2 linked regions of the Azospirillum brasilense genome follow. The main gene of each other region encodes a partner of the protein of the gene in region 2 in a complex. Links are inferred from orthologs where the notes say so. Each region holds a gene or a part of one and is shown on either strand. Other genes may lie near its edges. The genes, in order: AMK58_RS10735 and pnp.

Region 1 (3,993 bases), 2.2 Mb from region 2 along the record:
AGCGAGCGCAACTCCTCCTGCATGCGCTGGAAGCCTTCGGGCGTCATGTAGTTCTTCACGCCCTTGGGCAAGGGTTTGGGATCGTCGGCCTCGTCGTCGTCGGGGGCGGAGTCGTTCTCCCGGGTGAAGGCCTTGCTCATGGTCGGGACCCTTCGCGGTTCTCAGGAAAAGGAAAAGGCGCCGCGAGGCGCCTTTTCCAGTCTTTACGGCGATGAAGCGCGCTTAGCGGCTCCACCAACCCCGGCGCGGCTTGGCCTCCGGAGCGGCGCTGGCCGGCTCATTGGACGGGGCCGGGGCCGCCGGCGCCTCGCTGACCGCCGGAGCGGGCGCCGCCTCGGCGGGAGCGTCCGCCGCGGTCTTGCGCTTGCGCGCCGGGCGCTTCTTCGGCTCCTCGGCGACCGGAGCCGCAACCGGGGCCGGAGCAGGCGCCGCCTCGGCGGGAGCGTCCGCCGCGGTCTTGCGCTTGCGCGCCGGGCGCTTCTTCGGCTCCTCGGCGACCGGGGCCGCAACCGGCGCCGGGGCAGGGGCAGGGGCGGCCTCGGCGGCTGCGGTCTTCGCCTTGCGGCTGCGCGACGGCTTGGCCGGCGGCGGAGCGGTTTCCTCCGGAGCGGCGGCCTTCGCAGCGGCCTTGGCATCCTTGGCGGCGCCCTTCGCGGCGCGCTTCGGCTTGGCGGGGGCCGCTTCCGGTTCCGCCGTTACCGCTTGGGCCGTCACCGCTTCGGCGGCCTCGGCGGCGATTGCCTTGGCGCGGCCACGGCGCGGCTTGCGGGCCGGAGCCTCCTCGACCACCGGGGCGGCTTCCTCGGCGGGACCCTCCGCGGCGGTGTCCGCGGCGGTTTCCGGAGCAGCCTCGGCGGCCACGGCGCTGGTCAGGACCCAGTCGAACTCGACCGGTTCCATGTCCGCCGGCAGTTCCGGCGGGTTGACGGCGCGGCCGGCCTCGACGGCGGTCGGGAAGGACTCGGCTTCCGCCTCGCCCTCGGTGCCGTCGGTGGGCAGACCCTCGCCGGACTCCAGGCCCTCGCGCTGGCGGGACCGCCGGCGACCACCGCGCTTGCCGCGGCGGCGCTTCTTGCGCTCGCCGTTGCCGTCGCCGTCGCCGTTCGTCTCGAAGGCGTCGGCGCCGTCTTCCGCCTCGGACGCGGCCAGGTCGGCCTCCTCATCCTCGTCGTCCTCGATGTGGGCGGGGCCGACATCGACGTCGTTGATGACGAACTCCGGAGCGTCGATCTGGGCGCGCTCGATGGCTTCCTCGTCGACCGCCGTCTCGTCGTCGGCGTCGGCAGCCTCCGCTTCGACCTCGTCGCCCTCGGTCGCCTCGTCGGACACTTCGGCGGACTCGCCGAACGGCGCGCGGCCATCCTCGCGGTCACGCCCGCGGCCACGGCGGCGGCGGCGGCGGCGGCGGCGGTCGCCCTCGCTCTCCCCGGCGGCGTCGGCGCGTTCCGCCACCTCGGCCCCGGCGACCTCGGCGGCCTCGACGACGGGCGCCTCTTCCTCGGCCTCCTCGGCCTCGGCGGCCAGGATGCGGTCGGTCTCGGCCAGGACGCGCTCGGCGCTGACCAGCGGCACGTCGTCCTCCGGCGTGCGGGCCTTCACGCGCTCAAGCCGCAGGTCCGGCGCGATCAGCGTGTCGTCGGCCTGGACCATGACGCGGAACCGGTAGCGGTCCTCGATCTTGGTCAGCTCCCCGCGCTTCTGGTTGAGGATGTAGAGGGCGATGCGGGTCGGCACGAAGACGGTGATCTCCGACGACCGCTTGCGGATGCCCTCCTCCTCGATGGCGCGCAGCACGTGCAGCGAGGCGGACTCCACCGAGCGGATGACGCCGGTGCCGGAGCAGTGCGGGCAGCGCTCGAAGTTGGTTTCCAGCAGGGACGGGCGCAGGCGCTGGCGCGACAGTTCCAGCAGGCCGAAGGCGGAGATGCGGCCGAGCTGGATGCGCGCCCGGTCGTTCTTCATCGCCTCCTTCAGGCGGCGCTCCACCGCGGCGTTGTTGCGGGGCTCCTCCATGTCGATGAAATCGATCACGATGAGGCCCGCAAGGTCACGCAGGCGGAGCTGGCGCGCCACCTCGTCGGCGGCTTCGAGGTTGGTCTTGTAGGCCGTTTCCTCGATGTTGCGCTCTCGCGTCGACTTGCCCGAGTTGACGTCGATGGAAACCAGCGCCTCGGTCGGGTTGATGACGATGTAGCCGCCGGAGCGGAGCTGCACGACCGGGCTGTGGATCGCGTCGATCTGCGTTTCCACCTGATAGCGGTGGAACAGCGGGATCGTGTCGTCCTGATACTGCATGACGCGCTTGGTGTGGCTCGGCATCATCATGCGCATGAAGTCGCGCGCGGTGTTGAAGCCGGCGCTGCCCTCCACCCAGATCTCGTCGATGTCATCGGTGTAGAGATCGCGGATCGAGCGCTTGATGAGGTTCGCCTCCTCATAGATGAGGCAGGGCGCGGAGGACTTCAGCGTCTGGACGCGGATGTCGTCCCACAGGCGCAGCAGATATTCGAGGTCGCGCTTGATTTCCTGCTTAGAGCGCTCCAGCCCCGCGGTGCGCAGGATGACCGCCATGCCTTCCGGAATGTCGAGATCGGACAGGATCTCCTTCAGGCGCTTGCGGTCGGCCGGGTTGGTGATCTTGCGGGAAATCCCGCCGCCGCGGCCCGTGTTGGGCATCAGCACGCAGTAGCGGCCGGGCAGCGACAGGTAGGTGGTCAGCGCCGCACCCTTGTTGCCGCGCTCCTCCTTGGTCACCTGGACCAGCATGACCTGCCGGCGCTTGATGACCTCCTGGATCTTGTAGCTGCGCAGCGGGCGGGCGCGGCGGCGGTGGGCCTCCTCGACCTCGTCCCCGCCGATGACGTCCGGGCTCTCGGCCGGAGCGGCGCCTTCCGGAGCCTCGTCCGAGTCCGCGGCCTCGTCCGAACCACCGTCCGAACCGGCGTCGGTGGCGAAGGCCGGGATGTCGCCTTCGAACCCGTCGCCCTCGGTCTCGGCGTAGGAGCCGGGCATCGGGGAATTTTCCTCGACCACCACATCCGGGCGGATCGGCTCGGCCATCACCGCGCCATCGGCGGCGGCCTCGGCGCGGGCCTCGGCCTGCTCCTCGAGCCGGCGCTCCTCGGCCAGCAGGGCCTCACGGTCGGCGATCGGGATGCGGTAGTAGTCGGGGTGGATTTCCGAGAAGGCGAGGAAGCCGTGGCGGTTCCCGCCATATTCCACGAAGGCCGCCTGGAGCGACGGCTCGACCCGGGTCACCTTGGCAAGGTAGATGTTGCCCTTGAGTTGCTTCCGGGTGGCGATTTCGAAGTCGAGGTCTTCGAGTCTGTTCCCATTGACCACGGCAACCCGGGTTTCCTCCGGGTGCGTGGCGTCCACCAGCATGCGCTTGGCCATACAAGATCCCCATGACGCCCCAGGCCGCCCGCGCGACGGTCAAGCCGCCGGGGCGCGTCATCGTTGTGAGCGAAGCCTGCGGAACCGGCCCCTAACCCGTCGAACGGCGCTGACGAAGCAGCCAGGACGGGTCGGGCTTCGGCCTCCGGGTAACGGCCTTGCGGCCGGCACCAGCTTCGAGGTTTCGTCCCAATCCACCGGCAACCCAGAAGCGTCACGCCCCGGACCGCGCCCGATGATGTAAATTTCGGCCGTGGGGGTCCGCGGGCGACGCCCACAGCCACTCCAAAGAGAAACCTCCCGGAAGAGTGGGCTGGTGGGTCGCGGTATGTCGCAGAGCTACCATAGACAAGCACGAAACCATGCACAACGTGGAATTCGGCGAAAGTTGCGGTCCACCGCATCCGGTTCGGCGGCATTCCGCCGGGATGGGGGCGAAGCAGGGCACTGTTGCACGAACGGCACCCTCGCCGACAATTCCGCCACGGCCCCGGAAACCACCGTTGAGCGCCTTGATTTCGCTGCGCTATAGCTGACCGCTGGCTTTGCCGGTTTGTGGTTTCTGATGGAACGGATGCCCCGATTGCTCGCGATTGT
Region 2 (3,270 bases):
AAGCACACCGTTGTCCGGCACCTCGTCCGTGTCGCCGATCCGCGAGGAGGCCGCCAGATCCATGGTGGTTCCATCCTTTCCGACCGGCGCCGGGTCGGGGAAGAGCAGGTGGATGTAGCAGGAAGCGGACGAACCGCCGGGCACGGTCAGGGACGCGCCCTCGCCGGGCAGCACCAGGAAGCGTCCCACGGCGTCGAAGCCCGCACCACTCCCGACCGTCAGGCGGTTGCCGCCACCGTGGGTCACCGCCAGCCCTTCCAGGACACCGGGCGTGTAAAGCAGCCGGTTCTGCAAGGCGTTCCAGTTCAGGAGGAACCGCTGTTCGAGCGTCATCAGTCCGCTCGTCAGGAACATGCCGTCGCCGTGATGCAGGCAACGGGTGGCGTCGGCGGGAATGGAAACGGGCATTGCGGATCACCGGAGCCGTGGAGCGGGGAATACCGATCGTAGGGCAGCGCAAGCCCGGAATGAAGGACTGCGGCAGCACAGGCTTTGGCACGCACTCTGTTTGCAGAACTTCGAGGCCAACTGCCGGCAAGGGACTTGGCAAGCCCCTCCGCACAGGAATCATCCTACGGTAGCGGGCCGCCTGTTCGGCGGAAGGCTGGTCCGGCTGGTGGGCCGGCGCGCATGAAAAAGGCGCCTTTCGGCGCCCTCCCCCCTCCCCGGCCCTCCCCCACTTGCGCAGGAGAGGGAGGCGAGAGGCATCCTCCCCCGCTGATGCGAGGGAGGGTCAACCCTGATCGTCAGGCGGCGGGGCCGTCCTTCTTGGTCAGGTCTTCGCCGGTGGCCTGATCGACCTGCTTCATCGACAGCTTCACCTTGCCGCGGTCGTCGAAGCCGATGACCTTCACCTTCACCGAGTCACCCTGCGACACCACGTCCGACACCTTGCCGACGCGCTGCTGCGCCAGTTCGGAGATGTGGACGAGGCCGTCGCGCGAGCCCAGGAAGTTCACGAAGGCGCCGAAATCGACGACCTTCACGACCTTGCCGGTGTAGACCACGTTCATTTCCGGCTCGGCGACGATGCCCTTGATCCAGTCGATGGCGGCCTGGGCGGCCTTGGTGTCCACCGCGGCGACCTTCACCGTGCCGTCGTCCTCGATGTCGATCTTGGCGCCGGTCTGCTCCACGATCTCGCGGATCACCTTGCCGCCGGAGCCGATCACGTCGCGGATCTTCTCCTTCGGGATGTTGATCACGGTGATGCGCGGGGCGTTCTCGTTCACCGCCTCGCGGGCGCCGGTCAGGGCCTTGGACATCTCGCCCAGGATGTGCAGGCGGCCGTCCTTGGCCTGGCCCAGGGCGATCTTCATGATCTCCTCGGTGATCGAGGTGATCTTGATGTCCATCTGCAGCGCGGTGATGCCCGCGTCGGTGCCGGCCACCTTGAAGTCCATGTCGCCCAGGTGATCCTCGTCACCCAGGATGTCCGACAGGACCGCGAAGCCGTCGTCTTCCTTGATCAGGCCCATAGCGATGCCGGCCACCGGGCGCGCCAGCGGGGCGCCGGCGTCCATCAGCGACAGCGAGGTGCCGCAGACCGTCGCCATCGACGACGAGCCGTTGGACTCGGTCACTTCCGACACCACGCGGAGCGTGTAGGGGAAGTCTTCCTTCTTCGGCAGCAGCGGGTGGATGGCGCGCCACGCCAGCTTGCCGTGGCCGATCTCGCGGCGGCCCGGCGAGCCCATGCGGCCGGCCTCGCCCACCGAGTACGGAGGGAAGTTGTAGTGGAGCATGAAATGCTCGCGGTACTCGCCCTGCAGCGCGTCGATGATCTGCTCGTCCTGGCTGGTGCCCAGCGTGGTGACGACCAGCGCCTGCGTCTCGCCGCGGGTGAACAGCGCCGAGCCGTGGGCGCGCGGCAGCACGCCGACCTCCGACACGATCGGGCGGACCGTCTTGGTGTCGCGGCCGTCGATGCGGCGGCCGGTCTTCAGGACGGCGCCGCGCAGGATGTCGGCCTCAAGCTCCTTGAACTCGGTCACGATGGCCTGGGTCTCGTGGGCCTCGGACAGAGCCTCCAGCGCCTTCGCCTTAGCGGCGCCGATCTTCTCGTAGCGGACCTGCTTCACCGTCTCGGTGTAGGCGGCCTCCACGTCGGCGCCGACGGTCGCGCGCAGCTTCGCCTTCAGGGCGGCGCGGTCGTAGGCCGGCTCCGGCAGGTCCCACGGCTCCTTGGCGCACTCTTCGGCCAGATCGATGATGGCGTTGATGACCGGCTGGAAGCCGCTGTGACCGAACATCACGGCGCCCAGCATGACCTCCTCGGACAGCTCCTTGGCTTCCGATTCGACCATCAGCACGCCTTCTTGGGTACCGGCGACCACGAGGTCGAGCGCGGAACCGTCAACGGCGTCCATGGTCGGGTTCAGCACATACTGGCCGTCGACGTAGCCGACGCGGGCGGCGCCGATCGGACCGAGGAACGGGATGCCGGAGATCGTCAGCGCGGCCGAGGTGCCGACCATCGCGACGATGTCCGGATCGTTCTCCAGATCGTGGCTCAGCACGGTGCAGATGACCTGCGTCTCGTTGCGGAAGCCATCGGCGAACAGCGGACGGATGGGACGGTCGATCAGGCGGCTGACCAGCGTCTCCTTCTCCGTCGGGCGGCCTTCACGCTTGAAGAAGCCGCCGGGAATCTTGCCGGCTGCGAAGGACTTTTCCTGGTAATTGACCGTCAGCGGAAAGAAATCGACGCCCGGCTTCGGCGACTTGGCGCCGACGACCGTGCAGAGGACCGTGGTCTCACCATAGGTGACCAGCACCGCGCCGTCGGCCTGACGGGCGATCTTGCCCGTCTCGAACGTCAGCTTGCGTCCACCCCATTCGATTTCTTTGCGGAAAACCTTGAACATGGATTCTTCCTTCCATCCGACACCTAGGCCCGCCGGATTGCTGGCCTAAGCCGGGGTCATCGGTCGTCGGACCCCGCATGTGAAAACCCAACAAAGGGCAAAACCCGAAAAGGGCTAAAAAAATCAAACGGCCGGTCCCGGAAGGTCCGGGCCGGCCGTCTGACTAGAACATACCTTCGCGAACAACCGAACGTCCCAACCGGCGCGACGCTCCCCGGTGCACCGGAACGCGGTGCGGCGGGTCGAGCGCGGATCGGGACGGATGTTCGGTCACCAGCACGGACGCCTTTTGGAAATCAGCGACGCAGGCCCAGACGCTCGATGAGCGTGGCGTAGCGGCTGTTGTCCTTCTTCTTGAGATAGTCGAGAAGACGGCGGCGCTGGCCGACCATCACCAGCAGAC

The links.
Region 1: the proteins of pnp (region 2) and AMK58_RS10735 are in contact, whole or in part, in a cryo-EM structure (PDB 9QH0), measured with the Escherichia coli proteins. The link is inferred for Azospirillum brasilense from one-to-one orthologs.

Annotation. Positions count from the first base shown.
Region 1 is NZ_CP012914.1:2,313,585-2,317,577, reverse strand. The notes cover bases 23-3,708. They hold AMK58_RS10735 (Rne/Rng family ribonuclease), read right to left. Parts: upstream 3,397-3,708; coding sequence 223-3,396; downstream 23-222. Other genes in these bases: greB (transcription elongation factor GreB), read right to left, coding at 23-140. In the rest of the region: more of greB, read right to left, coding at 1-22; AMK58_RS10730 (N-acetylmuramoyl-L-alanine amidase), read left to right, coding at 3,980-3,993. UniProt on the Escherichia coli protein: Endoribonuclease that plays a central role in RNA processing and decay. Required for the maturation of 5S and 16S rRNAs and the majority of tRNAs. Also involved in the degradation of most mRNAs.
Region 2 is NZ_CP012914.1:157,672-160,941, reverse strand. What follows is about bases 308-3,270. They hold pnp (polyribonucleotide nucleotidyltransferase), read right to left. Parts: upstream 2,868-3,270; coding sequence 747-2,867; downstream 308-746. Other genes in these bases: rpsO (30S ribosomal protein S15), read right to left, coding at 3,164-3,270; AMK58_RS00785 (hypothetical protein), read right to left, coding at 308-408. Also shown: more of AMK58_RS00785, read right to left, coding at 1-307. UniProt on the Escherichia coli protein: Involved in mRNA degradation. Catalyzes the phosphorolysis of single-stranded polyribonucleotides processively in the 3'- to 5'-direction. Also involved, along with RNase II, in tRNA processing.